DNA from 2 places in the Aeromicrobium sp. NPDC092404 genome. Region 1 is predicted to be linked to the other one. Evidence: riboswitches for the same ligand, from Rfam matches in the RefSeq annotation. Region 1 holds a riboswitch; the other holds the start of a gene.
What was found. Region 1 has a riboswitch for FMN ahead of AB0N22_RS03505 (6,7-dimethyl-8-ribityllumazine synthase). Riboswitches for the same ligand answer to the same signal wherever they lie in the genome.

Region 1 (14,487 bases):
GTGCCGCTTGCCGATGTCGGCCAGCTTCTGCTGGCGACCGTCGAGCAGGCCGTACCGAGCCCGCACGATGTCGGCCTCGCGATCGCCGAGATGGTCGACGAGCGTCGAGATCAGGTGCCGCGACTCGTCGTCGAGCACCGCGAAGTCGGGGCCGGGCTGGGTCTCGCGGGCAATCAGGTCGCCGAGCGACGTGTCGCCGTCCTCGTCGACCGGCGAGTCGAGGCTGACGTGGTCACGGCCCCAGGACATGAGGTCGATGACCCGGTCCACGTCCATGCCGAGCTCGAGCGCGATCTCCTGCGGCTCAGGGTCGTAGCCGAGCTGGCGCTCCAGGTTGCGACGTGCCGCTGTCACCTGGTTGAGCTCCTCGACGACGTGCACCGGGAGGCGCACGACGCGAGCCTGCTGGGCGATGCCGCGGGTGATCGCCTGACGGACCCACCACGTGGCGTACGTCGAGAACTTGAAGCCCTTGGCATAGTCGAACTTCTCCACGGCCCGGATGAGGCCGGTGTTGCCCTCCTGGACCAGGTCGAGCATCGGCATCGCCGAGCGCCCGTACTTGCGGGCGATCGAGACGACGAGCCGCAGGTTGGCCTGGATGAACTCCTGGACCGCCCGGTCACCCTCGTCGGCGAGCCACCGCAGCTCCTCCTCGGTGGCGGACTTCGGCGCTCCGCCCTTGCGGCGACCGATCCGGCCCTCATCGAGGAGGTGGCGGGCGAACAGCCCGGCCTCCACGGTCTTGCTCAGCTCGACCTCGCGCTCGGCGTCGAGCAGGGGAGTGCGGGCGATCTCGGCAAGGTACATGCCGACGCTGTCCTTGCCCTCGATGTTCGTGTTCCCATTTCGTGCGCTCACCGTGCGCCTCCCATCAGTGTCTGTACTGATCAGAACGCTTCCGGTACCCCAAGGATTCCACTCTCAGTCGCTTCTTAGCATGGGGGGCAAAATCCGCCCCAGAGCCGCGTCAGCCGGCCGTGGCGGTGTCGATGATCCACGCGAGCTCCCAGGCCCGCTCCTTCCAGGACGCGTAGCGGCCGCTGACCCCGCCGTGACCGGCGTGCATCTCGGTCTTGAGCAGGATCGGTGCGTCGCCTGTCGCGGTGGCGCGCAGCCGGGCCACCCACTTGGCCGGCTCGACGTACATGACCCGGGTGTCGTGCAGGCTCGTCACCGCCAGGATGGCGGGATAGGGATGCGCGCCGACGTTCTCGTAGGGCGCGTAGGACTTCATGTAGGCGTAGACGTCCGGGTCCTCCAGCGGGTTGCCCCACTCGTCCCATTCGATGACCGTGAGCGGCAGGCTCGGGTCGAGGATCGTCGTCAGGGCGTCGACGAACGGCACGCTGGCGACGATGCCGGCAAACGCATCGGGCGCGAGGTTGGCCACCGCTCCCATGAGCAGGCCCCCCGCACTGCCGCCCTCCGCGACCAGGCGGTCCGCCGACGTCCAGCCCTCGCTGACGAGGTGCCGGGCACTCGCGACGAAGTCCGTGAAGGTGTTGCGCTTGTGGAGCATCTTGCCGTCGTCGTACCAGTGCCGGCCCAGCTCGCCGCCGCCGCGGACGTGGGCGATCGCGAACACGAACCCACGGTCGAGAAGCGACAGCCGCATGGCGGAGAAGCCGGGGTCCATGCTCGCCTCGTAGGCGCCGTAGCCGTAGATCAGCGCCGGTGCGGTGCCGTCGCGCGGGGTGTCCTTGCGGCACACGATGGACACGGGCACCCGGACGCCGTCGTCGGCCACGGCCCAGCTGCGGTGCTGCTCGTAGTCGTCGGGGTCGTAGCCCCCGAGCACGGGCGCCTGCTTGCGCAGGATGAGCTCGCCGGTCGCCACGACGTAGTCGTAGATCGACGCGGGCGTGATGAACGAGCCCACGCCGACGCGGATGAGGGGTTGGTCCCACTCGGCGTTGGCCCCGACCCCGCTCGTGAACAGCTCCTCGCCGAAGTCGATCTCGGTCAGGTCATCGATGCCGTCGGCGCCCACGGGCATCACACCGATCCGGGAGAGCGCGTCACGACGGTAGGACACGACCAGCTGCTTGGCGAAGACGTCGACGTCCTCGAGGCGGGTCGTCTCGCTGCCGGGGATCACGACCGTACGGACGCCGGGGTCGTCGACCCGTACGGCATCGAGCTGGAAGTTGAGCGCTCCGTCGTTGTGGAGCACGAGGAAGAAGTCCTCGCCGCCGATGACGGCGTGCTCGAGGGAGTACTCCACCCCGTCGCGGCGGGGCAGGACAACGCGAAACTCGCCCTCCGGGTCATCGGCCTCGAGGACGCGCACCTCGCTGGTGATCTTGGACGACAGCCCGATGACGAGGAAGCGCTCGGACTGGGTGCGGCCGACGCCGATGAAGTAGCGCTCGTCGGGCTCCTCGTGGACCAGCACGTCCTCGTCAGACGAGCCGAGCCGGTGGCGCCACACGCGGTGAGGGCGCCACGCGTCGTCGACGGTCGTGTAGAACAGGTGGGTGCCGCCGGCCGCCCACGTGGCGCCGCCGCTGGTCGCCGTGATCTCGTCGGGCAGCACCTCGCCGGTGCGCAGGTCCTTGACCCGGATCGTGTAGCGCTCGTCGCCCTGGGTGTCGACGGACCAGGCGAGGAGCGTCTCGTCGTCGTTGACGCTGAACGCGCCAAGCGAGAAGAACTCATGACCCTCGGCCTCGACGTTGGAGTCGAGCAGGATCTCCTCGCCGGCGATCTCCGCCCCGGCCTCGAGCACGGGCGGGTGCCAGTCGTCGGCGTCGTCGATGGGGCAGCGGCACCGGATGGCATACTGCTGGCCCTCGACCGTGCGGGCGTAGTACCACCACTTCCCGCGGCGCACCGGGACCGAGAGGTCGGTCTCGAGCGTCCGGGCCTTGATCTCGTCGAAGATCTGCTGCCGCAGGGGCTCGAGGTGCGCGGTGGCGGCATCGGTGTGCGCGTTCTCGGCCTCGAGGTAGGCCAGGGTCGCCGGGTCCTCCTTGTCGCGCAGCCACTCGTAGTCGTCGACGAAGTCGTCTCCGTGGTGGCTGCGGACGATGGGCCGGCGCTCGGCCTGCGGAGGGGGGACGGTCATACCTCGAACGTACCGGTGTGGCCCGCGCCCAACGCAGGGTCATCGGCCCGGAACGTGTGGACCGGACCAGGCGGTGTCCACCGGGTCTCGAAGCGGACGGTGACCCGGCCGAGGCCGGCACCCCACACCCACCCGTCACCGTGATCGTCGTGGTGGACGTCCATGCCGGGGTACCACCGCGTGGGACGGGCCACGGTCTCCTCCTCGGGCTCGTCGTCGACGTCGTCGTCCTCGTCGGAGGCGAACAGGTCGTCCTGCACCCAGTCGGCGAGCCCGCTGACGCCGACGCCGAGCAGCCGCAGGCCGTTGCTGATGTCCTCACCGGCCAGCAGACCCCGCGCCGTCGTGGCCAGGATGCGGGCGTTGTCGGTCGGGTTGGGCAGCGTCGTGGACCGGGTGTGCGTCTCGAAGTCGTGGTGGCGCATCTTGAGCGTCACGGTGCGTCCCGACAGTCCGTTCTTGCGCAGCCGGCCGGAGACCGACCGGGCCATCCGCTCGATGATCGTCTCGAGCTGCAGCCGGTCGGAGATGTCCTGCTCGAAGGTGTCCTCGACGCTGACCGACTTGGTCTCGCGTGAGGCCATGACCGGACGGTCGTCGTCGGCCCGCGCCATGCGGTGCAACGAACGTCCGGACGCCTGGCCGAGCAGGCGTACGAGCTCGTCCTCGCTGGGGGAGCGCAGGTCCTCGACCGTCAGGATGCCCACCCGCCGGAGCCGCTCGGCGGTGGCCGGGCCCACGCCCGGGATGACGGTCGCCTGCATGGGTCCCAGCACGTCGGCCTCGGTGCCGGGCTCGACCACGAAGACCCCGTCAGGCTTGTTGATCTCGCTGGCGATCTTGGCCATGAGCTTGGACGAGGCGACGCCGACCGACGCCGTCAGGCCGCCGGTGACCTCGGCGATGTCCGCCCGGATGCCGGCCACGATCTCGTCGACCCGGTCGGGATCGAAGTCGGGACCGGCGCCGAGGTCGACGAACGCCTCGTCGAGCGAGAGGGGCTCGATGATCTCGGACGCCTCGCGCAGGCGTTCCATGACCAGCCGGCTGGCCTCGCGGTAGGCGTCGAAACGGCCGCCGAGGAACGCAGCGTGCGGGCACCTGGCCCGCGCCTCCGCCGTGCGCATGGCCGATCGCACCCCGTGGACGCGCGCCTCGTAGGACGCCGTCGCCACGACGCCGCGTGGACCGATGCCTCCGACGATGACCGGCCGGCCGCGCAACGAGGGCTTGTCGCGCTGCTCGACCGAGGCGAAGAAGGCGTCGAGGTCGAGGTGCATGATCGACGCCGTGGACCGCATGCGGCCATTGTCTCCCGACCCGCCGACAGCGACCTGCCGTGCCGGTCAACCGGTCATCGTGGCGATCCGCTCGAGCGACGCGAGGGTCGCCACGCAGGCACTCGCCGCCTCGGTCCCCTTGATCGCCATGTGCGTGGTGAAGAAGTCGGCGACCGGTCCCTCCTCGCGGAAGTGGTGCGGCGTGAGCACCGCCGACAGCACCGGCACGTCCGTGGCCAGGCCGACCTCCACGAGCGCCGAGACGACCGCCTCGGCCACGAATTCGTGCCGGAAGATTCCCCCGTCGACGACCAGAGCCATCGCGACGACGGCGTCGTACCGACCCGTCAGTGCCAGCAGCCGGGCATGGAGGGGGATCTCGACGGCGCCGGGCACGGTGAACGTGTCGATGCCCGTCTCGGGTGCGACGCGCTGCAGCTCCTCGGCGAACGCGCGCTGGCAGATGCCGACGAGATCCTCGTGCCACTGGGCGCGGACCACGGCGATGCGGTGGGTGGTGGGCTGATTCATGACTCTCCTCGGAGCTGAATCAGGGCTGACCGCGCGACGCAGGGTCGCTCGGTCGTTCTCTCTCATCCGGACTGTGACCGTCGGCCCCGGAGTCACACCGGGTCTGCTGACCCTCCCGGAGGAGGCGCTCGCGGGCTCCGGACGGCTGACGCCGCCCTTACCGCCGGTGGGGACTTCCACCCCGCCCTGAGAACTGTGCCCGGCCGGTTGACCGGGCTCCGACCACGATAGGCCTGTCCACAGGTCCGGGACCAGTCCGCGGCGCCCACAGGGCCCGAGTCGTCGATGGACGACCGGGTCGGCCGGCCGGAAGCGTGGTGGCATGACGCAGACGCCCTCGGTCTACACGGCCCACGACATCCCTGATCTCCTCAACGCCCTGCCCACGCTGTTCGGCTTCCGGCCCGAGGAGTCCCTCGTCGCGATCGCGACCTCCGGACCACGGCGTCGGTTCGGCTTCCGGCTGCGGGTCGACATGCCGTCGCGCGAGCAGGTGGACGATCTCGCCGAGGTCGTCGTCGGTCACCTGTCGCGCCACGGAGCCGAGGGCGCGATCGTCATGGCGGTGACCCTGGATCAGGAGGTCGCGCAGGCGCTGCTGGCCGCGATCGAGCGTCTGCTCCCGCCGATCACCCTGGTCGTGGCGGTCAGAGCCGACGGTGACCGCTACTGGTCCGACGAGCCCGGGTTCCCGCCGGGCGGCCTCGCCTACGAGACGTCCGACCACCACCTGGCGGTGGTCCAGGCGATCGCCGCGGGCCAGCAGATCCTGCCGGATCGGCAGGCTCTGGTCGATCGCTTCGCCGCCGTCGCCGGTCCCCGACGCGCCTGGCTGGAGCAGGCAGCCGACGAGATCCTGCGGCAGGTCGTGCCGTTGATGGCGCGAACGTCGGAGGACGACCTCGCCTCGGTGGGGATGCAGCAGGTCCAGCCGATCCTCGACCGAGGCCTGGCCGGCGAACGGCTCAGCGACGACGACATCACCCGGTTCTCCGTCTGGGTCAACGGGATCCCGGTCCGCGACGAGGTGTGGAACCAGATCACGGGGGAGACGGCGGACGACATGCTGCGACTGCTGACGCTGGTCTCCCGCAGCGTCGTCCCACCGTTCGAACCTGCGGTCCTCAGTCTGGCGGCCTTCGCGGCCTGGCTGACCGGCGACGGCGCGCAGGCCCTGATCGCCGTGGAGCGCGCGCTGCGCGCCGACGAGACGTATTCGATGGCCCGCCTGATGCTCCAGATGCTGGAGGGCGGGATTGCTCCGTCGCACTGGCTCGCTCTTCGAGCCGCCGACTGCCGCTCATCCCCATAGGCTGTCTCGCATGGGACAGGACGTCGACGCTCGGGAGTTCAGCCGCGAGGACCGTACGCGCTATCGCGCCAAGGTGCGCCGGTGCCTCGACGTCTTCGCCCGCATGCTGAGCGAGCACGACCTGTCCTTCCAGCACACCCATGTCGGCATCGAGATCGAGTTCAACCTCGTCGACAGCCAGGGCGATCCGGCCCTCAAGAACGCCGAGGCGCTCGCGGCGATCGCTGACGAGGACTTCCAGACCGAGCTCGGCCTGTTCAACGTGGAGATCAACGTGCCGCCGGCACGGATCGCCGGGAACGGGCTCGACGAGCTGCAGGCGTCCCTCCGCGACGACCTGAACCACGCGCAGGCCAAGGCCGCCGAGGTCGGCGCCCACCTGCTGATGATCGGCATCCTGCCGACGTTGCAGGAAGGGCACTTCAGCAGGGAGTCCATCTCGGCCAACCCGCGCTACCACCTGTTGTCGGAGCAGATCCTCAACGCCCGCGGCGAGGACATCGAGATCGTCATCGACGGAGTCGACCGGCTCGACACGACCGCGGACACGATCATCCCCGAGGCCGCCTGCACCAGCACCCAGCTGCACCTGCAGGTCGAGCCCGACGAGTTCGCGCCGATGTGGAACGCCGCCCAGGCGATCGCGGCGGTCCAGGTCGCGGTGGGGGCCAACTCGCCGTTCCTGCTGGGCCAGCAGCTCTGGCACGAGACCCGCATCGCGCTGTTCGAGCAGGCCACCGACACCCGCAGCGAGGAGCTCAAGGCGCAGGGGGTCCGGCCGCGGGTGTTCTTCGGCGAGCGCTGGATCACCTCCGTCTTCGACCTCTTCGAGGAGAACGTCCGCTACTTCCCGGCCTTGCTGCCGATCGTCGACGAGGAGGACCCGCTGGTCGAGCTCGAGGCCGGCCGGGTGCCTCACCTGCCTGAGCTCCGGCTGCACAACGGCACGATCTACCGCTGGAACCGGCCGATCTACGACGTCGCCGACGGCCGGCCGCACCTGCGCATCGAGAACCGGCTGCTGCCGGCCGGTCCGACCGTTGCCGACACGATGGCCAATGCCGCTTTGTTCTATGGGCTCGTCAAGGTGCTGGGCACCAGCGATCGCCCGGTCTGGTCCCAGCTGTCGTTCCGTGCCGCCGAGGACAACTTCCACCAGGCCGCCCGTGCCGGCATCGACACCGACATCTACTGGCCGTCGGTGGGCACGGTGTCAGCACGGGAGCTGGTCCTGCGGCAGCTCCTTCCGCTGGCCCACGCCGGGCTCGAGGAGATGGAGGTCGACTCCGCCGTCAGCGACCGGCTCCTGGGCATCATCGAGCAGCGTTGCATCACGGGTCGCAACGGGGCGACCTGGCTGATCGACGAGTTCGCCCACCACCGCAGCTCGACGACCGATCGCGCGGACGCCATGAGGGCGACGACGCAGGCGTACGAGGAGCACATGCACCAGGGCGATCCGGTGCACACCTGGCCCACGCGCTCCTGAGAGGACCCTGAGATGCCGGGGGTTGGCTCCTCATGGCACACTTGAGCCAGAGGTTGACCACAGGCCTCTTTGTTGCGCCCATCTACCGCTTTGTGAGGTTGACGTGCCGGTGAATCCCGCAGCAGGATTGCCGATCCGCGCCGTGAAGAAGCTGCTCGGGGGAGCCAAGGAAGAGCCTGTGGAAGAACCCAAGAAGGCCCCGGCCAAGAAGACAGCCAGCACGACAGCGGCCAAGAAGGCTGCCCCCGCCAAGACCCCGGCCAAGAAGGCCACCACACCGTCCCGTTCCCCGGCCAAGACAGAAGTGACAGTGACCAAGACCGCATCCAGCACCACCGCCAAGAAGACCGCAGCGAAGAAAGCCCCGGCCAAGAAGGCCGCGCCCAGGAAGGCCGCGCCCAAGAAGGGTGCCGAGCCTCAGGAGGAGTCGAAGATTCCCGCGGGCATCGACCTGGCCGACGCCCTCGAGGTGCCGCCCGTCGCTGATGGCACCGTGATGGTCGACGCCCAGGGCAAGAAGATCCTGCCGGACATCCCCGACGAGGAGTTCGAGAAGGACCTCGCGACGGACCCGACGCTCAAGGAGGACGAGCAGTCGTCCTTCACGATCTCGGCCGCCGACGAGAGCGACGAGCCGGTCCAGCAGGTCATGGTCGCCGGCGCCACCGCCGACCCGGTCAAGGACTACCTCAAGCAGATCGGCAAGGTCTCGCTGCTGACCGCCGGCCAGGAGGTCGAGCTGGCCAAGCGCATCGAGGCCGGCCTCTTCGCCGAGGAGAAGCTCGCCAAGGGCGGCCGCATCTCGGCCAAGATGCTCGAGGAGCTCGAGTGGATCACGATCGACGGCCGCCGCGCCAAGAACCACCTGCTCGAGGCCAACCTGCGCCTCGTCGTCTCACTGGCCAAGCGCTACACCGGTCGCGGCATGCTGTTCCTCGACCTGATCCAGGAGGGCAACCTCGGCCTGATCCGCGCGGTCGAGAAGTTCGACTACACCAAGGGCTTCAAGTTCTCGACGTATGCCACCTGGTGGATCCGCCAGGCGATCACCCGCGCCATGGCCGACCAGGCCCGCACGATCCGCATCCCCGTCCACATGGTCGAGGTCATCAACAAGCTCGCCCGCGTGCAGCGCCAGATGCTCCAGGACCTCGGTCGCGAGCCCACCCCCGAGGAGCTCGCGATCGAGCTCGACATGACGCCCGAGAAGGTTGTCGAGGTCCAGAAGTACGGCCGTGAGCCCATCAGCCTCCACACCCCCCTCGGCGAGGACGGCGACTCGGAGTTCGGCGACCTGATCGAGGACTCGGAGGCGATCGTCCCGGCCGATGCCGTGTCCTTCACGCTCCTGCAGGAGCAGCTGCACGCGGTCCTCGACACCCTCTCGGAGCGCGAGTCCGGCGTCGTCTCGATGCGGTTCGGTCTCACGGACGGCCAGCCCAAGACGCTCGACGAGATCGGCAAGGTCTACGGCGTCACGCGCGAGCGCATCCGCCAGATCGAGTCCAAGACCATGAGCAAGCTGCGTCACCCGTCGCGCTCGCAGGTGCTGCGCGACTACCTCGACTGACCACAGGCAAGAGAACGCCCCCTCATCCGACTGGATGAGGGGGCGTCGTCATGGCGTCAGTTGCGCGACAGCCAAGGCGTCAGCTGGATGACCTGGGCCGCGTCGCGCGATCCGGCTCCGTAGTACTTCGCGCTGATCGGATCGACGTAGAAGTTCGGCCCGTCCTCGACGAGCGCTTCCCGGCTCGCCTGCGCCTGCTGCCGGACGGTTGCACCCTTCCGCGCCGCGTCGACGAGGAAGGGGTACATGAACGACGCGGCACCCACACGCACCTGGTTGGGGTTGCCGAGGCACGAACGCGGGATGTACAGCTGCACGTAGCCACCGACGCCGGCCTTGCCCGACGCCTTGACCCGCCCGGTGGACGACCACGACGCGCAGTAGGTGTCGCTGTTGCTGGTCTCGCTGGGGTAGACCTCGGCCCATGCTTCGTCGCCCTCGACGCCTGCGGTGAAGTTCGCGTCCTCGTCGACGCCACCGTTGAGCTTGATGCTTCCGCCTACCGTCCCGTAGTCACTACCGAGACGGTGCAGGTCGACGCGGATCGACAGGAACTCCTTGCCGTGGTTGGCCTTGAGGCTCTTGGCGTCGATGCTGCCGCCGGTGATGGCCTCCTGATACGTGCCCTGGGAGGCGAGCTTGAGGCGGCCCTCTTCGGGGTCCGAGGTGTAGAGAACGTCGTAGCGCTTGTCGTCGACCGCTGCGGACTCAGCGGTCGCTGTCGCGGCCGAGCCGATCAGGGCAGCTGAGGCCGTTGCTGCGACCAGAGCCACGCGGATGGTGTGACGCATGGGAGTTTCCTTCCGGGCTGGGAGTGGGAGCGCCTCCGGGGAGGCTCTTTCACGCTAACCCTCTTCGATGCCGTCCGCTCGTGATCAGACAATCTTTCTTGAGCTCGGTTCGCGGTCCGAGGACCGGCGCGCCAGTCGTTGCGCTAGCGCGGACGAGTCCGGCGCGGTCTGCGTTAGACTGTCTCGACCTGTCACGTGCACGACGAACGTCTCGGAGACCAGACCTGTGCAAAAAACGAACCGATCCACGCGTGGCCTTCGTGCCCTCGGCGTGGGTGCACTGGCCGCGACCCTGATCCTCGGACTGGGTGCCGGGGCGTCCGGAGAGGTCGATCCGACCGTGCCGGTCGCCGCCGACGCCACGACCGACTCGCCCACGGACCCGACGCCGAGCGTCCCGGCGCCCGACCAGGTCGACTCCGAGGAGCCGGCGCCGGCCAAGGCCGGTCCCACGGTCTCCGGCAGCCCCTACGGCGGTGACTACCCGGTGACGCTCGAGAGCAACTTCTCGCGTCCCTACAAGTCGATCTCCAGCGCGGCCAACAGCGACTTCTCGCTGCTCGACGACCTGGAGCGCCTGATCCGCGGGACCTACCGTGACCCGCGGACCGGCGCGACCCGGTCGTCGGCCTCCAGGGCCGACAACTACGTCCTCATGTCGATCTCCCGCATGGAGAACTCCCATCGCGTCGGACGCGAGCTCGTCCGCGCGGCCAAGGCCGGCGTCAAGGTCCGGGTCATCCACGGCAAGGCCTCGCAGTCGAAGGAGTCGCGTGCGCTCGCGTCCGCCCTCAAGCGCGCGACCTACAAGGGCAAGCACTACGGCGCGTACCACATCTGCTCCAAAGGCAAGAGCCTCGCGTGCCTGTCCAGCCAGAGCGCCGCGATCATGCACAGCAAGATCCTGCTGATCGGCAACACGTTCACCCGTGACAAGAAGAACGCCCAAGGCGTGCTGTGGACCGGCTCGGCCAACCTCGGTGGCCCGAGCGGTGAGCGCACCTACAACAACGGCCTCACGGTCTACAACGACAGGAAGCTGTCGTTGCAGCTCCGACGCATGTGGAGCGACATGTGGGCCGAGCGGAACATCGGGTCCAGCTACCTGCAGTACGTCCGCGACCACTACACGAAGTACGGGTACTACGGCGGCGCCGACGGCTACAGCACGAGCTTCGCCCAGTACGGCATGTTCTACTCCAACCTCGCCAACGTGACGGTCTATGCGACGCCGATCTTCGCGACGCCGAACAACGGCAAGGATCCCGTGCTGAACCTGCTCAACCGGATCGTGCCCGACGACCAGTGCCGCATCCGGCTCCAGCAGAACCGGTTCAAGTACCGCCGCATCTCGGTGGCGCACAAGCTCGTGGAGCTCGCCGACGGCGGTTGCAAGATCTCCGGCGTCTACTTCGAGGACGACCTCAAGGTCAACCGGGTGGCGCACTGCCAGCAGTACATCCGCATCTGCCGGCCGATCCTCGACGTGTTCAAGACGTCGAACCGCCGCATCGAGGCGGCGTGGGCCAAGCCGCACGACAAGACGATCCTGGTCGACGCGATCCTCAAGCCCAACAAGCTCAACAAGGACGAACAGCTGCCGTCGGGTGGGACGTGGCCCAGCGCCGGGTCGCGCACCAAGCTGGTGCAGGCCGGCTCGGCCGCGCTGACGGGGTCCAACCTCATCGCCAGCGACGAGGTCACGACCGAGACCACCGATGCGGCGGTCTACGACGACTACCTCGAGCACTTCAAGGCGATCCTGAAGTCGCGCGAGTACCGCAGCTACCCGTACTGAGCAGATGCGAAGGGCCCGGCCAGATGATCTGGCCGGGCCCTTCGCTGTGCTGACTGGGTGAGGCTCAGGCCTCTTCGTCGGCGAACGACGACGTCGGTGTGGCCGCGAGTCGCTCGCTCTCGTCGTGGATGTGGGCGGACATCTCGCGGAGCTTGTCCTCGTGCTGCCGCGCGTGGTGGGCGCAGAACAGCAGCTCGCCACCGCCGCCGAGCGTCACGCGGACATAAGCCTGAGCGCCGCAGCGGTCGCAGCGGTCGAGGGAGCTCAGCATGGGGGCTGTCAGTGTTGTCACGGTGACCTTCTCTCTGAGCATTTCGGCGGTTCTGACTTGATCAACATCCAATCACGGGGTGCTATTCCGCGTGGTCGTTCGTGACCTACGACATACATACTCCCCGAGCGGGACAAATCGACGCAGGCGCGCGGTCGGGGCGCGTGTCATGCCGGCTGCGTCCGGCGACGCAGATAGTCTGGGAGGAGCTCGACCAGCTCGAAAGGCACCCGATCATCGACAGCACCTATGACGCACGCAACCTCCTCGTCCTCGAGGGGTTGGAGGCCGTCCGCAAACGTCCCGGCATGTACGTCGGCTCGACCGACACCCGCGGTCTCATGCACTGCTTGTGGGAGATCATCGACAACTCGGTCGACGAAGCGCTGTCCGGCTACGGCACGCACATCCGGGTGGCGCTCAACGACGACGGGTCGGTCGAGGTGCAGGACGACGGGCGCGGGGTGCCAGTCGACATCGAGAAGAAGACCGGTCTGACCGGCGTCGAGGTCGTCTACACCAAGCTCCACGCGGGCGGGAAGTTCGGCGGTGGCTCCTACGTCGCGACCGGCGGCCTGCACGGCGTGGGCGCCTCGGTCGTCAACGCCTTGTCGTCGCGACTCGACGTCGAGGTCGACAAGGGCGGCGCCACGTGGGCGATGTCGTTCCGCCGGGGCGTGCCGGGCGTGTTCGCCGGCGACGGCCCCGACGCGGACTTCACCCCGACCAACGAGCTGCGCAAGATCGGCAAGGTCGCCAAGGCTCGGACGGGCACGCGCGTGCGCTACTGGGCGGACCCGCAGATCTTCATCAAGGGCGCCAAGTTCGCCTACGAGGAGCTCGTCGCACGGGCGCGCCAGACCTCGTTCCTCGTGCCGGGCCTCGAGATCGTCATCAGCGACCGGCGCGGCGACGAGCCGCACGAGGAGAAGTTCCGCCACGACGGCGGCATCACCGAGTTCTGCGAGTTCCTCGCGACCGACGAGCCCGTCAGCGACGTGCTGCGCCTCCAGGGCGAGGACGTGTTCACCGAGACCGTCCCGCTGCTGGACGACAAGGGTCACATGACGCCGCAGGACATCGAGCGGAGGCTCGGCGTCGACATCGCCGTGCGATGGGGCACCGGATACGACACGCACGTGCAGTCGTTCGTCAACATCATCGCCACGCCCAAGGGCGGCACCCACCTCAACGGCTTCGAACGCGGCGTCACCAAGACGTTCAACGACGTGCTGCGAACCACCCGGCTGCTCAAGTCCGGCGACGCCGACGTCATCAAGGACGACGCGCTCGAGGGCATGACCGCGGTGGTGACCGTACGCCTGGCGGAGCCGCAGTTCGAGGGCCAGACCAAGGAGGTCCTCGGCACGCCGGCGGTCACCAAGATCGTCAACCAGGTCGTCTCCCGCGAGCTCAAGGCGTTCCTGACGTCCACCAAGGCCGCGCACAAGGCCAAGGCGCGTCGGGTCATGGAGAAGGTCGTCGACGCCTCCAAGACCCGGTTGGCCGCCCGTCAGCACCGCGACACCCAGCGGCGCAAGAACGCACTCGAGTCGAGTGCGCTGCCGGCCAAGCTGGCGGACTGCCGCAGCAACGACGTCGAGCGCTCGGAGCTGTTCATCGTCGAGGGCGACTCGGCCCTCGGCACCGCCAAGTCGGCCCGCGACTCGGAGTTCCAGGCCCTGCTGCCGATCCGGGGCAAGATCCTCAACGTCCAGAAGGCCAGCATCGGCGACATGCTCAAGAATGCCGAGTGCTCGTCGATCATCCAGGTCGTCGGCGCGGGCTCCGGCCGTACGTTCGACGTCGACGCGGCCCGCTACGGACGCATCATCTTCATGGCGGACGCAGACTCCGACGGGGCGCACATCCGGTGCCTGCTGGCCACCCTGTTCTTCCGCTACATGCGTGAGCTGGTCGACGCGGGCCGGGTCTACACCGCCGTCCCGCCGTTGCACCGCATCGAGCTGTCCAACCCCAAGAAGGGCCAGGACAAGTACGTCTACACCTACTCGGACGCTGAGCTGCAGCGCAAGCTCGCCGAGCTCCAGCGCAAGAACATCCGTTGGAAGGACCCGGTCCAGCGCTACAAGGGCCTCGGCGAGATGGACGCCAGTCAGCTGGCCGAGACCACGATGGACCCGCGGCACCGCACGCTGCGGCGACTCACGGTCGACGACGGCGAGGAGGCCTCGTCGGTCTTCGAGCTGTTGATGGGCAACGAGGTGCCCCCGCGCAAGGAGTTCATCGTGCAGGGTGCCTACGAGATCGACGCGGACCGCATCGACGCCTGAGCTCAGGCGACGGGCTTGAGCAGCCCGGTGTCGACGTCGTAGACGAACCCGCCGACGAGGATGTCGTCGCCGATGAGCGGG
Region 2 (14,487 bases), 350 kb from region 1:
TACGACACTTGTCGACCGGCCGGGAATCCTTGCCGAGATCGCGCTGGCCTGCGGTCGATCCGACGTCAACATCCTCGGCATGCAGGTCTTCCCGACGAGCCCACGGGTGACGGACGAGTTCGTCGTCAGTGCGCCGGAGGGCTGGGGCGACCTCCAGCTCGCCGAGCTCTTCGAGGATGCCGGCGGAGCGCAGGTCTCGGTCACCAGGGTCAGTGACGACTCGCTGACCGACGCGCCCACGCGCTACCTCCACGGCGTGCACCAGGTCATCGAGGAGGGTCGCGACGCCGAGGAGGTGCTGCGCGAGCTGCTCGAGACCGAACCTCCGGACGTGGCCGACTACCGCGGCCACGACGTCCTCGACCTGACCCGTCGCAACGGCTCGGTCCTGCGCATCAGCCGGGCCATCCCGTTCACCGCCGTCGAGCGGGCACGAGCGCAGGCGCTGCTGTCGCTGGTCAGCGACGCCGGCTACGAGACCCCACTGATCTCACCGTCGCCCCGACACCACGTGCCGATCGTGCGCGAGGCGACGCTCGCCGACATCGAGGCCGTGTCAGCGCTGCACGAGCGCTGCAGCGTGGAGACGCTCTACGACCGATACCAGGTGCCGTTGCGGATGCCGATGACGACGCGCATGGCCCGCCGCCTGGTGGCTCCGGAGTCCGGCGTCGCGCTCGTGGCCCAGGTCGGGCTCGACGTCGTCGGCCACGGCCTGCTCGAGGCCGTCGACTCGGTGTGGACGTTCCAGCTGCTCATCGAGGACGCCTGGCAGGGTCACGGCCTCGGCACGATGCTGGTCAAGCAGGCAGCCGGTCGCGCCAAGGCCCAGGGCGCCGCCCGCCTGACCTTCATCACGGAGGGCTCGAACGACAAGCTGCTGCGGACCGTCGGCAACGCCGGCTTCGTCGCCCGGGTGGAGCGCCACGACGGCAACGTCCACATCACGGTGCCGCTGTCGGCCGTACGCACGATCGCCGCCAGCTGACCCCACCGTGGTCAGGCGAGCCAGGCGGGTCCGGCCTCGCTCTGCACCAGGCGGTGACCGGCGGCGAGGTGCTCGACGTCGCCGGTCTCGACCACCGTGAACGTCGGGTTCGCCAGGTCGAGGAGGATCGCCGCCGCGCCCTCGTCGAGCGTCGCGCGGGCGGCGTCGCGGCCCAGGATCGGCACCGGGCGGGCCTTGGGGTCCCAGGCCGCCATCGAGGCGACGCTGCTGAACGCGAGCAGGGCCTGACGGCCGTCGGCGCCGGTCATCAGCACTGCGGCCATGTCGGCGTTCTTGTCGCCCTCGGCCGGCACCTCGCCGAGCAGGGCGATGATCGGCACGAAGACGCGGGCGTCGGCGAGCGCGACCAATACCGCCAGGTCGTCGCCGAACGCCGCTGCGAGCGCCGGATCGGCTGATCCGTCATCGCCCGGGAACTGCGGACTGGCGAGCGTACGGTCGTGGTTCACGGCTCCAGCCTGCCCCTCAGGTACGCGACCGCCTGACGGGCATACGCTCCGTCGGAGCCCTGGATCGCGAACAGGTTGATGCGGTCGTCGTCCTTCGTGACGAGCGTCGGCCAGGGCGCTCCGGTGTTCATCGCGAAGCCCTGGATCTCCGACCACGGGACGTGCCGCCGGCGGTAGCCGTTGAGCACCTCCACACCGTCGTCGTCCGCGCGGACGAGACTGCGGCCGACACCGTGCAGCAGCGTCAGCACCACCGCGATGATGGCCCACAGCGTCACGTCCTCGGCGGGCGTGAAGGAGATCTCGTCAGGCAGCGCCAGGCCGATCACGACGGTCAGCAGCACCATCAGGACGGCGACGCCGTACGCGACGATGCGGGCCCCTCCGGGGCGGAACGTCCTCAGATCCGACACGCCAGGATGTCCGTGACGAGGATGCCGCGGGCACCGATCTCGTAGAGCGAGTCCATGACCTTCTGGGCGGCGTCGCGCGGCACCATCGAACGCACGGCGACCCACCCCTCACGATGAAGCGGGGAGACCGTCGGCGACTCGATGCCGGGGGTCAGCTCGACCGCCTGCTCGACCTGGTCGACCCTGATGTCGTAGTCCATCATGATGTACGTCCGCGCGACCAGGACGCTGTCGATGCGGCGCTTGAAGACGCCGAACCCCTCGGGCTCCGCCGCTCCCCGGCGGGTGATGAGCACGGCCTCGGAGGACAGGATCGGCTCGCCGAAGACCTCGAGGTCGGCCTGCTTCAACGTGCTGCCGGTCTCGACGACGTCGGCGATCGCGTCCGCGACGCCCAGACGTACGGACGACTCCACGGCACCGTCGAGACGTACGACGTCGGCGGCGATGCCCCGCTCGGCGAGGTAGCTCTGGACGATGCCGGGATAGGACGTCGCGATCCGTGAGCCGGCGAGGTCGTCGACCTTGGACATGGCGCCGATCGGTGCGGCGAACCGGAACGTGGATGCGCCGAACCCCAGCGAGATGTTCTCCGCCGCACTCGCGCCAGAGTCGAGCAGCAGGTCACGGCCGGTGATCCCGACGTCGAGCGTGCCCTCCCCCACGTAGATCGCGATGTCACGCGGCCGCAGGTAGAAGAACTCGACGTCGTTCTCGGGGTCGAGCGTGACGAGGTCCTTGGGGTTGCGTCGCTGGTGGTAGCCCGCCTCGGTCAGCATCTGGGCAGCCGACTCGGCGAGCGCGCCCTTGTTGGGAACGGCGATCTTGAGCATGGGGTTCTCTTCTCAGGAGTTCTGTGACGGTGGTCGAAGGCACGGACGGGCGCCGAAGGGCCGATCCGTCACAGATGCGCGTAGACGTCGTCGAGCGTGATCCCGCGAGCGATCATCATGACCTGGGCGTGGTAGAGCAGCTGGCTGATCTCCTCGGCCGCACGCTCGGCGCCTTCGTGCTCGGCCGCCATCCACGACTCGGCCGCCTCCTCGACGAGCTTCTTGCCGATCGCGTGCACGCCGGCATCGAGCTCGGCGACGGTGCGCGAGCCCTCAGGTCGGCTGGCTGCCTTGTCGGACAGCTCGGCGAAGAGTTCATCGAAGGTCTTCATCGCGGAGCAGTCTATCGGCGTCGGTCAGGCCAGTGTGCGCAGGACGTTCCAGGTGGACAGCGCGGCCTCGACGGCCTCCCGGCCCTTGTCCTCTCGGCTGTCGGGCAGACCGGCGCGGTCGAGCGCCTGCTGCTCGTCGTCGCACGTCAGCAGGCCGAAGCCGATCGGCACGCCGGTGTCGAGAGCGACCCGGTTGAGGCCGTCTGTCGCCGCCGCCGACACGTACTCGAAGTGCGGCGTGCCGCCGCGGATGATCACCCCGAGGGCGATGACCGCGTCGTAGCCGTCCCGGGCGTACGCCTGGCAGAGGATCGGCAGCTCGAACGAGCCCGGTGCTCGGACCAGCGTGACGTCCTCGACCTTCGCGTCGGCCAGCGCGCGCTCGGCCCCGCCGATGAGTCCGTCCATGATCTCGGTGTGCCATCGCGAGGCGACGATCGCGACGCGTGCACCTGCCCCGTCGACGAAGATCGTGGGTGCTCCTTGACCGCTCATGCCAGCTCCTCGAGGTTGGGAAGGTCGTGGCCCATCCGTTCGGCCTTGGTCTGCAGGTAGCGCAGGCTGTCCTCGTTGGGCGCGATGCGCAGCGGCAACCGCTCGCTGATCTTGACCCCGTACGCCTCGAGGGCGATGGTCTTGTCGGGGTTGTTGGTCAGCAGCCGGGCCGAGGTGACGCCGAGGTCGCGCAGGATCTGCGCCCCGGCGGCATAGTCGCGCTCGTCCTCACCGAACCCGAGCTGCAGGTTGGCGTCGACTGTGTCCGTCCCCGCGTCCTGCAGGGCGTACGCCTGCAGCTTGTGCAGCAGCCCGATGCCGCGTCCCTCGTGACCACGCAGGTAGACGACGATGCCCGCGCCCGCTGCCGTGATCTCGGTCATCGACAGCTCCAGCTGCGGACCACAGTCGCAGCGCCGGGAGCCGAAGACGTCGCCGGTCAGGCACTCGGAGTGGATGCGGGTCAGGACGTCCTCGGTGCCGGGGTCGCCGTAGACGAGGGCGATGTGCTCTGAGCCCTCGATGCGATCGCGGTAGCCGTGGGCCGTGAAGACGCCGAACTCGGTGGGCAGGCGCGTCGTGGCGAGGCGGTCGACCTGTGACTCGTGGAGCCTGCGGTAGACCTGCAGGTCCTCGATCGACACCAGGGCGATGCCGTGCTCGTCGGCGAACTCGCGCAGCTCGGGGGCACGCATCAGCGTGCCGTCATCGTTGAGCACCTCGCCGATGACGCCGGCGGGCGTCAGGCCGGCGAGACGGGCGAAGTCGACCGCGGCCTCGGTGTGGCCGGCGCGCTCGAGCACCCCGCCGGGCTTCGCGCGCAGCGGGATGATGTGGCCGGGCTGGTTGAGCTCGAACGGCTCGGTCGCCGAGTCGGCGAGCACGCGGCACGTGCGCGCCCGGTCGGCTGCGGAGATCCCCGTGGTGATGCCGTCCCGGGCGTCGATGGACACGGTGTACGCCGTGCGCATCTTCTCGCGGTTGTGCGGTGTCATCAGCGGGATCGCGAGACGGTCGAGGATGTCGCCCGTGATCGGGGCGCAGATCAGGCCGCTGGAGTAGCGGACCAGGAACGCCATCAGCTCGGGCGTCGCCTTGCTGGCCGCGAAGATGATGTCGCCCTCGTTCTCACGGTCCTCGTCGTCGACGACCACGATGGCCTTGCCGTCACGGAAGTCCGCGATCGCCCGTTCGATGCTGTCGAGACGCACGCTCATGCTGGCTGCCCTTCTTCACGAGCGCCCAGCAGGCGCTCGACGTACTTGGCGAGGATGTCCACCTCGAGGTTGACCCTGTCCCCCGGGCCCTTGGTGCCGAGGGTCGTCTCGGCGAGGGTCGTGGGGATCAGCGACACCGAGAACCACGGCTCGTCGCCGTCCACCACGTCGACGACCGTCAACGACGTGCCGTCGACCGTGACCGACCCCTTGGCGACGAGATATCTCGCCAGCTCCGGTGGCAGGGCGACGCGGACGACCTCCCAGTGCTCGCTGGGTGTGCGGTCGAGGATCCGTCCGGTGCCGTCGACGTGTCCCTGCACGATGTGCCCGCCCAGGCGTGCACCGGCCTGCGTCGCCCGCTCCAGGTTGACCTCGTCGCCGACCTGCAGGTCGCCGAGGGACGTCTTGTCGAGCGACTCCTTCATGACGTCGGCGGCGAAGGTCTCGGCGTCCTGCGCCATGACCGTGAGGCACACCCCGCTGACCGCGATCGAGTCGCCGTGCTGCGCGTCGGAGACCACGAGCGGGCCGCGGATCGTCAGGCGTACGGAGTCGCCCAGCTCCTCGACGGCGGTGATCGTGCCCTTTTCCTCGATGAGTCCGGTGAACATCAGTCGAAGTCCTCTCGTTGCATGCGTCCGGGCGTGCCGATGATGCGGATGTCGGGGCCGATCATCGTCAGGTCGTGCAGGTCGATGGGCCGCAGGTCGGCCAGCGTCGTGGCCTCGCCCTCGAGCGCAGCGCGCCCGGAACCGAGCATCGCCGGGGCGATGTAGCCGATCACGCGGTCGATCACGCCGGCATTCCAGAAGGCACCGGCCAGACGTGGTCCGCCCTCGAGCCAGATGTGCCGGATCTGGCTGTCGATGAGCTTCTGCAGCACGACCTCGGGGTCGCGCGACTGCACGAGCAACGTCGGCGCTACCCGGTCGAACACGCGGTAGTAGTTGGGGATCTTGGTCTCACCGACCACGACGCGCAACGGCTGCTGCTCGTACGGCAGCGGGATGTCCTTCTCGTCGCGCACCGACAGCCGCGGGTCGTCCGCGAGCACCGCGCCCGTGCCCGCCACGATGGCGTCGGACTCGGCGCGGAACTTCTGCACGTCGCGCCGCGCCTCGTCGCTCGTGATCCACTTGCTCGTGCCGTCGGGTGCCGCGCTCAGTCCGTCGAGGGTGGCGGCGTACTTCCAGGTCACGAAGGGGCGTCCCGACGTCACCGCGAACGTCCACTCGACGTTGAGGTCGGTGGCCTCCTCCGCCATGACGCCGGGCTCGACCTCGATGCCGGCCGAGCGGAGCGTCTTGGCTCCTCCCGCAGCGGAGCGGTCGGGGTCGATCTGCCCGAACACGACGCGCGCGACGCCGGCGTCGATCAAGGCCTGCGCGCAGGGACCCGTGCGACCGGTGTGGTTGCAGGGCTCGAGCGTGACGACTGCGGTCGCGCCCCGGGCTGCCTCACCGGCCTGCGTCAGGGCGTCGATCTCGGCGTGCGGGGTGCCGGCTCCCTGATGCACCCCGACCGCGATCTCGCGGCCGTCGGGCGCGAGCAGCACGCAGCCGACCCGCGGGTTGGGCAGCGTACGCCTGACCGTGCGGGCCGCGTCGAGCGCGCGCTGCATCGCGCTGGTCTCGGTGTCCGTCGCCATCCATACCTCCGGGTCGTGATCTGCTCACGCCATCCGGGGTCTCCCAGTGACCCAAGGTCACCAGCGGTCGCGGCGCGCAGCGCCACGACACTGTGCTCCTACCATCCGGACTTTCACCGTCGGCGCCGGAATTCCACCGGCTCAACCGTTGCCTCACCACGAGGGTGGGGCCGCGGGTCGCGGACTGTCACCGCCGGCTCGGAATTGCACCGACCCCGGAGCACGCGAGCAAAGATGCTGCTCGTTGAGATCAAGTCTAGCCCGGCGGTCCCGCTCAGTGCGTGTGACGTCCGGCATGTGTCCGGAGCTCGGCCACCATGGCGTCGGGGTCGTCGGCGCTGAACACCGCGGAGCCGGCCACGAACACGTCGGCCCCGGCCTCGGCACACCGCTCGATCGTGTCGAGCGACACTCCCCCGTCGACCTGGAGCCAGATGTCACCACCGTGCTTGTCTATGAGCGTGCGGGCGCGCTGGATCTTGGGGAGGCAGATGTCGAGGAACTTCTGGCCGCCAAAGCCGGGCTCGACCGTCATGACGAGCACCATGTCGAGCTCGGGGAGCAGGTCCTCATAGGGCTCGATGGGTGTCGCAGGCTTGAGCGCCATCGAGGCACGGGCGCCCTTGGCGCGAATCTCGCGAGCCAGCCGGACCGGCGCCTTGGCCGCCTCGACGTGGAAGGTCACGCTCTGGGCACCGGCCTCGACGTACGAGGGTGCCCAACGGTCGGGGTCCTCGATCATCAGGTGTGCGTCGATCGGTTGGGCGGCGACCTTGGCGAGCGCCTCGATCACCGGAGCGCCCAGCGTCAGGTTGGGCACGAAGTGGTTGTCCATGACGTCCATGTGCAACCAGTCGGCGCCGGAGATCCGTGCCGCCTCGGTCTCGAGGTTCGCGAAGTCCGACGCCAGCATGCTCGGGGTGATCTGGATGCCCATGCCGTCAGCGTAGTGGTGGTCGCCGGACCGCTCAGGAGGTGGCGGAGTCCTGCAGGATGCCGTCGATCACGATGCCGAGCATCGGCGCCACGTCGTCGGCGGGCATGCCTGCCGCGTCGGCGACGTTGGCCACGCCGCTCACGAGCCGCATGACGTCGCGGGTCTCGACCCCGGGCCGCAGCTGTCCGGTCTGCCTGACGTAGTCGAGCACCCGGTCGTTCGCGCTCGACAGGACCTGGCACTTGCCGTGGATCGGCGAGCTGGGATCGTCCATCGCCGCGGTGATCTTGGCCGCAGCGCCGCGGTGGAGCGTGATGTGGCCGATGAACACGTCGAACCACTTCTCGAGCGTCTCGCGGGCGGGCAGCTCGTCGATGACGGCGGCCTCGCTGTCGGCGACGACGCGAGCCGACCAGTCGCGCATCAGTGCGTCGATCAGGTCGTCACGGGTCGGAAAGTGCCGGTAGAGCGTGCCCGGGCCGACCCCCGCGCGCTTGGCGATCTCGTCGAGCGACCCTTCGGCACCGCGCTCGGCGAACACCTCCCGCGCAGCAGCCACGAGCTTGTCGTAGTTGCGCTGGGCGTCGGCTCGCAGCGGCTTCGCCGGCGCGTCGTGCGCCTCGGTGGCGGACGTGACAGGCACCACTGCCACACCTCCCTTGCTAACCGGAGACTGTCTCCGTATAGTCGACGAAGGAAACCGGAGTCCTTCTCCGTTCCAGTGTACGTCACCTCACTCCGTGGAACAGGAAACCTCGCCATGACCTCCCTCACCGGCGCTCCCCCGGCACAGCGTCGCGCTGCGTACGGCCTCGCCATCGTGCTGACCGCGCAGCTCATGCTCATCCTCGACGCGACGGTGGTCAACGTCGCGCTCCCCCTCATGCGGGTCGACCTGGGCTTCAGCCCGGCCAACCTGTCGTGGGTCCTGAATGCCTACTCCCTCGCGTTCGGCGGGTTGCTGCTGTTCGGCGGCCGGCTCGGCGACGTCATCGGCCGCCTCCGCGCTTTCGAGATCGGCGTCGGGCTCTTCACCTTCGCCTCCCTGCTGGGCGGCCTGGCCCAGGACCCGGCGATGCTCATCGCGTCCCGCGCCCTGCAAGGCGTGGGTGCCGCGATCGCCGCCCCGAGCGTCCTCGCGCTGATCACCGCCGGGGCGCCGGACGAGTCGAGCCGCAACCGAGGTCTGGCCCTGTTCAGCGCCGTCTCCTCGGCGGGCGCGTCGATCGGGCTGATCCTGGGCGGTGCCCTCACGGGCTTCGCCTCGTGGCGCTGGGCCCTGATCATCAACGTGCCGATCGGCATCCTGGCGGTCGTGCTCGTCCGGCGCTTCGTGCCCGAGACGACGCGCGAGCGCGGACACTTCGACGTCATGGGCGCGGTCACCGCGACAGCCGGTTCGGTCGCGCTCGTCTACGGCTTCATCAACGCCGCTGACCACAGCTGGTCGTCCGTCGGCACGATCGCCGCGTTCGTCGCCGCGGCGGTCCTGCTCGGCGCGTTCGCCGGGATCGAGCGGCGGGCCCGGCAACCGCTGCTCGAGCCGTCGATGCTGCGCTCGGGACCGCGGGTCGCGGCCCTCACGACGATGACGCTCGTGATCGGCGCCCAGTTCGCGCTGTTCTTCCTGCTGGTCCAGTTCATGCAGCGCACGCTCGGCTTCGGGGCGTTCGAGTCCGGGGTGGCCTTCCTGCCCCTCAGCCTGGCGATCTTCGCGGTCTCCCGCGTCACCCCGCGGCTCGTCGCCCGGTTCGGCACCTGGCCGTTGATCACGGCCGGCGCCGCGCTGGCACTCGTCAGCCTGGTCTGGTTGCGCGAGCTGACCGACGCCAGCACGTACTGGGCCGACCTCGCCGGCCCCCTGCTCGTCAACGGCCTCGGTGTGGGACTGCTGTTCATGCCCCTGACCGTGGTCGTGCTGGCCGGCGTCGAGCCGCGGCACGCGGGGACGGCGTCGGGTCTGCTGCAGACCACGCAGCAGATCGGCGGTGCGCTGGGACTCGCCGTGATCGTGACGGTGTACGCGTCGCACGCCGTGCCCGGCGAGTTCACCCCGGCCTGCGCGAGGCGATGGACACCGGCACGCTCCTGGCACTGGTCGCCCTGGTGGTGGCCGTCGCCGCGACCGTGTCCGGCCGGCGGCCCGCACCCCAGCCGGAGCTCGTGTCAGCTGCGGCGGAGTAGCGCGCAGAACATCGCGTCAGTGCCGTCGATGTGGGGCCACCACTGGTGGGTGGTCTCCACGTCGACGTCGCTGCGCCCAGCCGTGACGGCCTCGACCACGCCCGTGGTCTCGCGGACGTGGGGCGAGCAGGTCGCGTAGGCCACGACGCCGCCCGGACGTACGAGCTCGAGTGCACGGGTCAGGAGCGCCTCCTGCAACGGGGCCAGGTCGGCCAGGTCGGACTCCGAGCGTCGCCAGCGCGACTCGGGCCTGCGACGCAGGGCTCCCAGGCCCGTGCACGGCGCATCGACCAGGACCCGGTCGAACGTCGCCGGTGCCCAAGGGCCCTGACGGCCGTCCGCCGTCGTGACCTCGACGTTGTCCAGCAGGCGTACGCCCTGCCTCACCAGCTCCGCGCGGTGCGCCAGCACCTCGTTGGCGACGAGACCCGCACCGCGCTGCTTCGCCAATGCGCCGAGGAGCGCAGCCTTCCCGCCGGGCCCGGCACAGAGGTCGAGCCATCGGGCGTCCGTCCCGTCGAGCTGCGCGTCGGCGAGCGTGATCGCCACGAGCTGGGACCCCTCGTCCTGCACACCGGCGCGACCGTCCCTGACCTGCGGGATCGCGCCAGGATCTCCGCCCTCGTCCAGGACGCGGGCATAGGGCGATAGCTTGCCGGGAGTGCCCGGCAACGTGTCCGGGTCGGCGAGGCCGGGACGCGCGACGAGGGTCACCCGCGGCGGCGCGTTGTCGGCGGCGAGCAGCTTGTCGATCTGCGCCGCATGACCGCCGAGGGCCTCGCGCAGGGCGGTCACGATCCACAAGGGGTGCGACGTACGGACCGAGCGAGCAGCGTCGCCCTCCAGCCCGGCCGTGACGACCTCGAGCCAGCCGGGGAGGTCCTTCTGGCCGATCTTGCGCAGCAGGGCGTTGGCGAAGTGGACCGGCTTGTGGCCGATCTCACGCCGAACCACGTCGACGGTGGTGGACACCGCGGCGTGCGGCGGCACCCGCATGCTGAGCAGCTGGTGCGTCCCGAGCCGGAGCGCATCCAGCACCGGCGCGTCGATCGAGCCGAGGCCCTTGCTGGCGACGTGGCCGATGATCGCGTCGTAGGTGCCCTGTCGGCGCACCGTGCCGTGCACGAGCTCGGTGGCGAATGCCGCGTCGCGGCCCTCGATGTGGTGCTCCGCGAGCATCGTCGGGAGGACGAGGTTGACGTAGGCGTCGCGCTCGGCGACCGCCCGCAGGACGTGGAACGCGACGGACCGGATCGGGTCGGTCATGCGAATACCGGGCTGTCGGCGAACGACGTGCCGCGCGCCCAGTCGGCGGCCCGCATGCGCTTCTTGCCGAAGGCCTGGACCTCGCCCAGCACGAGATCCGTCGTCGTGGTGCCGACCCGGACCTCCTGCTTGCCGATCCACAGCTGCCCGGGGACCAGCGTGCGGTCATCGGCGATCGTCGCCGGTCCGATCTTGACGCGCTCACCGTCGAGCAGCGTCCACGCCCCGGGCGCCGGCGTGCAGCCACGGATGTGCCGGTCGATTGCGAACGCCGGCCGGTGCCAGTCGATCTGCGCCTCGTCGGTCGTGAGCTTGGGGGCGTAGGAGACGTTGTCCTCCGGCTGCGGCACCGCCGCGATGTCACCGTCCTCGATGTGGTCGACGACGTCGACGAGCAGCTTGCTGCCCCAGTCGGCGAGGCGGGCGAGCAGCTCGGCTGACGTGTCCTCCTCGCGAATGCGCTCGGTGATCGAGCCCAGCACCGGGCCGGCGTCGAGCTCCTCGACCAGGCTGAACACCGTGGCGCCGGTGACCTCGTCCCCGGCCATGATCGCGCGCTGCACCGGCGCCGCACCGCGCCAGGACGGCAGCACCGAGAAGTGCAGGTTGATCCAGCCGAACTGCGGGATGTCCAAGGCTTCGCGGCGGATCAGCGCGCCGTAGGCCACGATCGGCACGCAGTCGGGCGCGATCTCGCGGAGCTGCTGGACGAAGTCGGGGTCCGACGGCTTCGCCGGCTTGAGCACGTCGATGCCGTGTGCCGCTGCGGCCTCCGCGACGGGCGACGGCCTGAGGGTGCGTCCGCGACCGGCCGGGGCGTCAGGACGAGTGATGACGGCGGCGACCTCGTGCCGGCTCGCGACCAGCGCCTCGAGGGATGGGAGTGCGGTCTCAGGCGTACCAGCGAAGACGACTCTCACGGCGTCGAGTCTAGGCGGCTCACCCAGCCGTGGCCCGGCCGCGGTCAGAGTGACAACGGGTCGACCTGGATGCGCAGGCCCGGCAGCTTGGCCGCACTGCGCTCGGCCGCCACCGCGGCGAGCGCTGCCGCGAGCTCGGCACCTTCACGACGTGGTGCTCGCAGGATCAGCCGCTCCCCTGCCTCAGCGGAACGCAGGTCGACCGGCACCGGCCCGAGGACCTCGGTGTGTGGGGTCCACGTCCGGGCGGCCAGCTCCGCCAGCACCGCGTCGGGTCCGCCGACGGTGGCGAGCCGTGCGGTGGGCGGCAGGTGCGTCTCGGCGCGGCTTGCGAGCTCGCGAGCAGCGAAGCCTGCTGGATCCGCCCGCACGAGTGCTTGAAGGGTGACGGGGTCACCGACCGCGACTGCCGTCGCGCCGGGACCGGCCAGCGCCAGGGCGTTGAACCAGCGCCGGTGCGACTCCTCCTCGACGCGTACGTCCTCGCGAGCCAGCATGAGCCAGGTGTCCAGCAGGATCACGACGGCGTAGCCGCCCGCGACGTGGGGCTCCGCTCCTGGCGTGGCCAGGACGAGTCGGCGGCCGGGCTCGACCGCGTCGAGGATCGTCTGGCCGCCGGAGGTGAGGACCTCGAGGTCGGGAAAGGCCCTCGCGAACTCCTCGGCCGTGCGCAGCGCGCCCACGACCGGTGATCGCAGCTCAGTGCCCTGGCAGTGCGGGCAGGTCCACGGCGAGGCGCCCCGGCCGCACCACCGGCACGCGATCGGCGCCGATGCCGACGGCTGGCCGAGCGGGCCCTGGCACTCCGTGCAGCGAGCCGGCTGCCGGCAGGTCTGGCACGACAACGACTCGCGGTAGCCGCGACGCGGGACCTGCACCAGGACGGCGCCCGTGGCGCCGCGGATCGCACGGAACGCCTCCTGCGGCAGCCGCACCGGCGCCGAGCCCGCGGTCGAGCCGTCGGTGACGGCCAGCCGCGGCCAGGCGCGGCGCCGCTCGCGCTGCGCGGCGGCGAGCTCGACGCACCAGCCGCTGTCGATCAGCGACTGCCCCTCAGCCGTACGAGCGTGGCCGCCGATGAGCAGGGCCGACTCCTGGGCCGCGGCGCGCAGCAGGAGCACCTCGCGCGCGTGCGGGTAGGGCGAGCGAGGCTCGGCGAAGAGGTCGTCGCCGTCGTCCCACATCACGACGAGCCCGAGGTCTCGGACGGGCGCGAACGCTGCCGCTCGGGTGCCCAGCACGACCTGCACGTCACCGCGGGACGCCGCCAGGAACGACTGGTAGCGGTCAGCGGGGTCCTGCGCGGCCGTGAGGGCGACGTGACGGCCGGCCCCCAGCACCGTGCTGAACACGGCGTCCCAGCGCGCCACGTCACGGTTGTCGGGCACGCACACGACAGCGCCACGGCCCGAGCCGAGCGTCGCCAGGACGGCCTCGGCGACCAGCTCGGCCGGGTCCTGGCCGGGAACCGCGGTCCACCACGCCCTGGGCTGCTCCCCCGCCCGCAGCGCCGCGACGAAGCCGAGTCCGTGGGCGTACGTCTGCCAGCCCGCCGCGCTGCCCACGGGTAGCGGTCCGTCGGCCGGCGTGGGACGGGACGCCTCGGCGCGGGCGTGCCGAGGCGGGATGGCCAGGCGCAGCACGTCGCCCAGCGTGCCGGCGTAGCGATCGGCCACTGCCCGCGCGAGCGCCAGCACCTCGGGGTGCAGCACCGGCTCGGACGACACGACCTTGGCCAGGAAGGCCAGGCGGCCGCCATGCTCGGTCGCCTGGACCCGCTCGACCACGAACCCGTCTACGAGCCGGCCGGCGAACCGCACCTTGACCCGGCAGCCGGCCACGGTCTGGGCGTCCAGGGTCGTCGGCACGAGATAGTCGAACGGCCGATCGAGGTGGGCCAGGCCGCTGTCGACGACGACCCGCGCGACCGGTCGGACCGCGGCAGCCTCGGGCACCGGCTTGGTCGGCTGCTTCCGCGGACGGGCCACCGGCGCAGGGGGAACCAGAGCCAGCTGCTCAGGTCCATCACGCGTCGTCACGGTGCTGTTCTACCAGCCGCCACCCACATGGCCGCCCATGGACGCAGAACGGCCCCCGCCACGAGGCGGGGGCCGTCACTGTGGCTTGACGCCGGGGCTCAGGCGCCGGCGGCAGCCTTGAGCGCCTCGGCGCGGTTGGTGTCCTCCCACGGCAGACCGGGACGACCGAAGTGACCGTAGGCCGCGGTCTGGGCGTAGATCGGACGCAGCAGGTCGAGATCGCGGACGATCGCGCCGGGGCGCAGGTCGAAGACCTCCAGCACCGCGTCGCGGATCTTGTCGACCGGGACGGTCTCGGTGCCGTAGGTGTCGACGTAGAAGCCGACCGGGTGCGAGACGCCGATCGCGTAGGCGACCTGGACCTCTGCCTTGGTGGCCAGCCCCGAGGCGACGATGTTCTTGGCGACCCATCGCATCGCGTAGGCAGCCGAGCGGTCGACCTTGCTCGGGTCCTTGCCGGAGAACGCGCCGCCGCCGTGACGGGCGTAGCCGCCATAGGTGTCGACGATGATCTTGCGGCCCGTCAGGCCGGCGTCGCCCATGGGGCCGCCGATGACGAACTTGCCGGTCGGGTTGATGTGCAGACGGTAGTCCGACGAGTCGATGTCGTACTGGGCCAGCACCGTGTCGATGACGTGCTTCTTGATGTCGGCGGCAAGCTGGTTCTCCAGGTCGATGCCGTCCTCGTGCTGCGTGGAGATCACGATGGCCTCGACGCGAACCGGCTTGTCGTCGTCGTCGT

Region 2: linked by a shared signal. The riboswitch ahead of ribD (bifunctional diaminohydroxyphosphoribosylaminopyrimidine deaminase/5-amino-6-(5-phosphoribosylamino)uracil reductase RibD) and the one ahead of AB0N22_RS03505 (6,7-dimethyl-8-ribityllumazine synthase) in region 1 are both predicted to bind FMN.

The regions. Positions count from the first base shown of each region.
Region 1 covers NZ_JBFBFI010000001.1:679,805-694,291, forward strand. The annotation lists gene AB0N22_RS03490 (sigma-70 family RNA polymerase sigma factor) at 1-810, opposite strand, end outside; gene AB0N22_RS03495 (S9 family peptidase) at 971-3,070, opposite strand; gene AB0N22_RS03500 (DNA polymerase IV) at 3,067-4,371, opposite strand; gene AB0N22_RS03505 (6,7-dimethyl-8-ribityllumazine synthase) at 4,417-4,881, opposite strand; FMN riboswitch at 4,932-5,079, opposite strand; gene AB0N22_RS03510 (DUF4192 domain-containing protein) at 5,204-6,193, shown strand; gene AB0N22_RS03515 (glutamate-cysteine ligase family protein) at 6,204-7,682, shown strand; gene AB0N22_RS03520 (RNA polymerase sigma factor) at 7,861-9,252, shown strand; gene AB0N22_RS03525 (hypothetical protein) at 9,309-10,043, opposite strand; gene AB0N22_RS03530 (phospholipase D-like domain-containing protein) at 10,315-11,841, shown strand; gene AB0N22_RS03535 (hypothetical protein) at 11,906-12,154, opposite strand; gene AB0N22_RS03540 (DNA topoisomerase IV subunit B) at 12,307-14,406, shown strand; gene AB0N22_RS03545 (carbonic anhydrase) at 14,409-14,487, opposite strand, start outside.
Region 2 covers NZ_JBFBFI010000001.1:1,033,265-1,047,751, forward strand. The annotation lists gene AB0N22_RS05280 (GNAT family N-acetyltransferase) at 1-988, shown strand, start outside; gene AB0N22_RS05285 (SseB family protein) at 1,000-1,458, opposite strand; gene AB0N22_RS05290 (PH domain-containing protein) at 1,455-1,871, opposite strand; gene hisG (ATP phosphoribosyltransferase) at 1,859-2,704, opposite strand; gene AB0N22_RS05300 (phosphoribosyl-ATP diphosphatase) at 2,773-3,036, opposite strand; gene ribH (6,7-dimethyl-8-ribityllumazine synthase) at 3,061-3,531, opposite strand; gene AB0N22_RS05310 (bifunctional 3,4-dihydroxy-2-butanone-4-phosphate synthase/GTP cyclohydrolase II) at 3,528-4,748, opposite strand; gene AB0N22_RS05315 (riboflavin synthase) at 4,745-5,362, opposite strand; gene ribD (bifunctional diaminohydroxyphosphoribosylaminopyrimidine deaminase/5-amino-6-(5-phosphoribosylamino)uracil reductase RibD) at 5,362-6,399, opposite strand; FMN riboswitch at 6,489-6,626, opposite strand; gene rpe (ribulose-phosphate 3-epimerase) at 6,674-7,336, opposite strand; gene AB0N22_RS05330 (helix-turn-helix domain-containing protein) at 7,368-7,979, opposite strand; partial or broken gene AB0N22_RS05335 (MFS transporter) at 8,097-9,323, shown strand; gene AB0N22_RS05340 (transcription antitermination factor NusB) at 9,503-10,786, opposite strand; gene fmt (methionyl-tRNA formyltransferase) at 10,783-11,706, opposite strand; gene AB0N22_RS05350 (primosomal protein N') at 11,751-13,745, opposite strand; gene metK (methionine adenosyltransferase) at 13,844-14,487, opposite strand, start outside.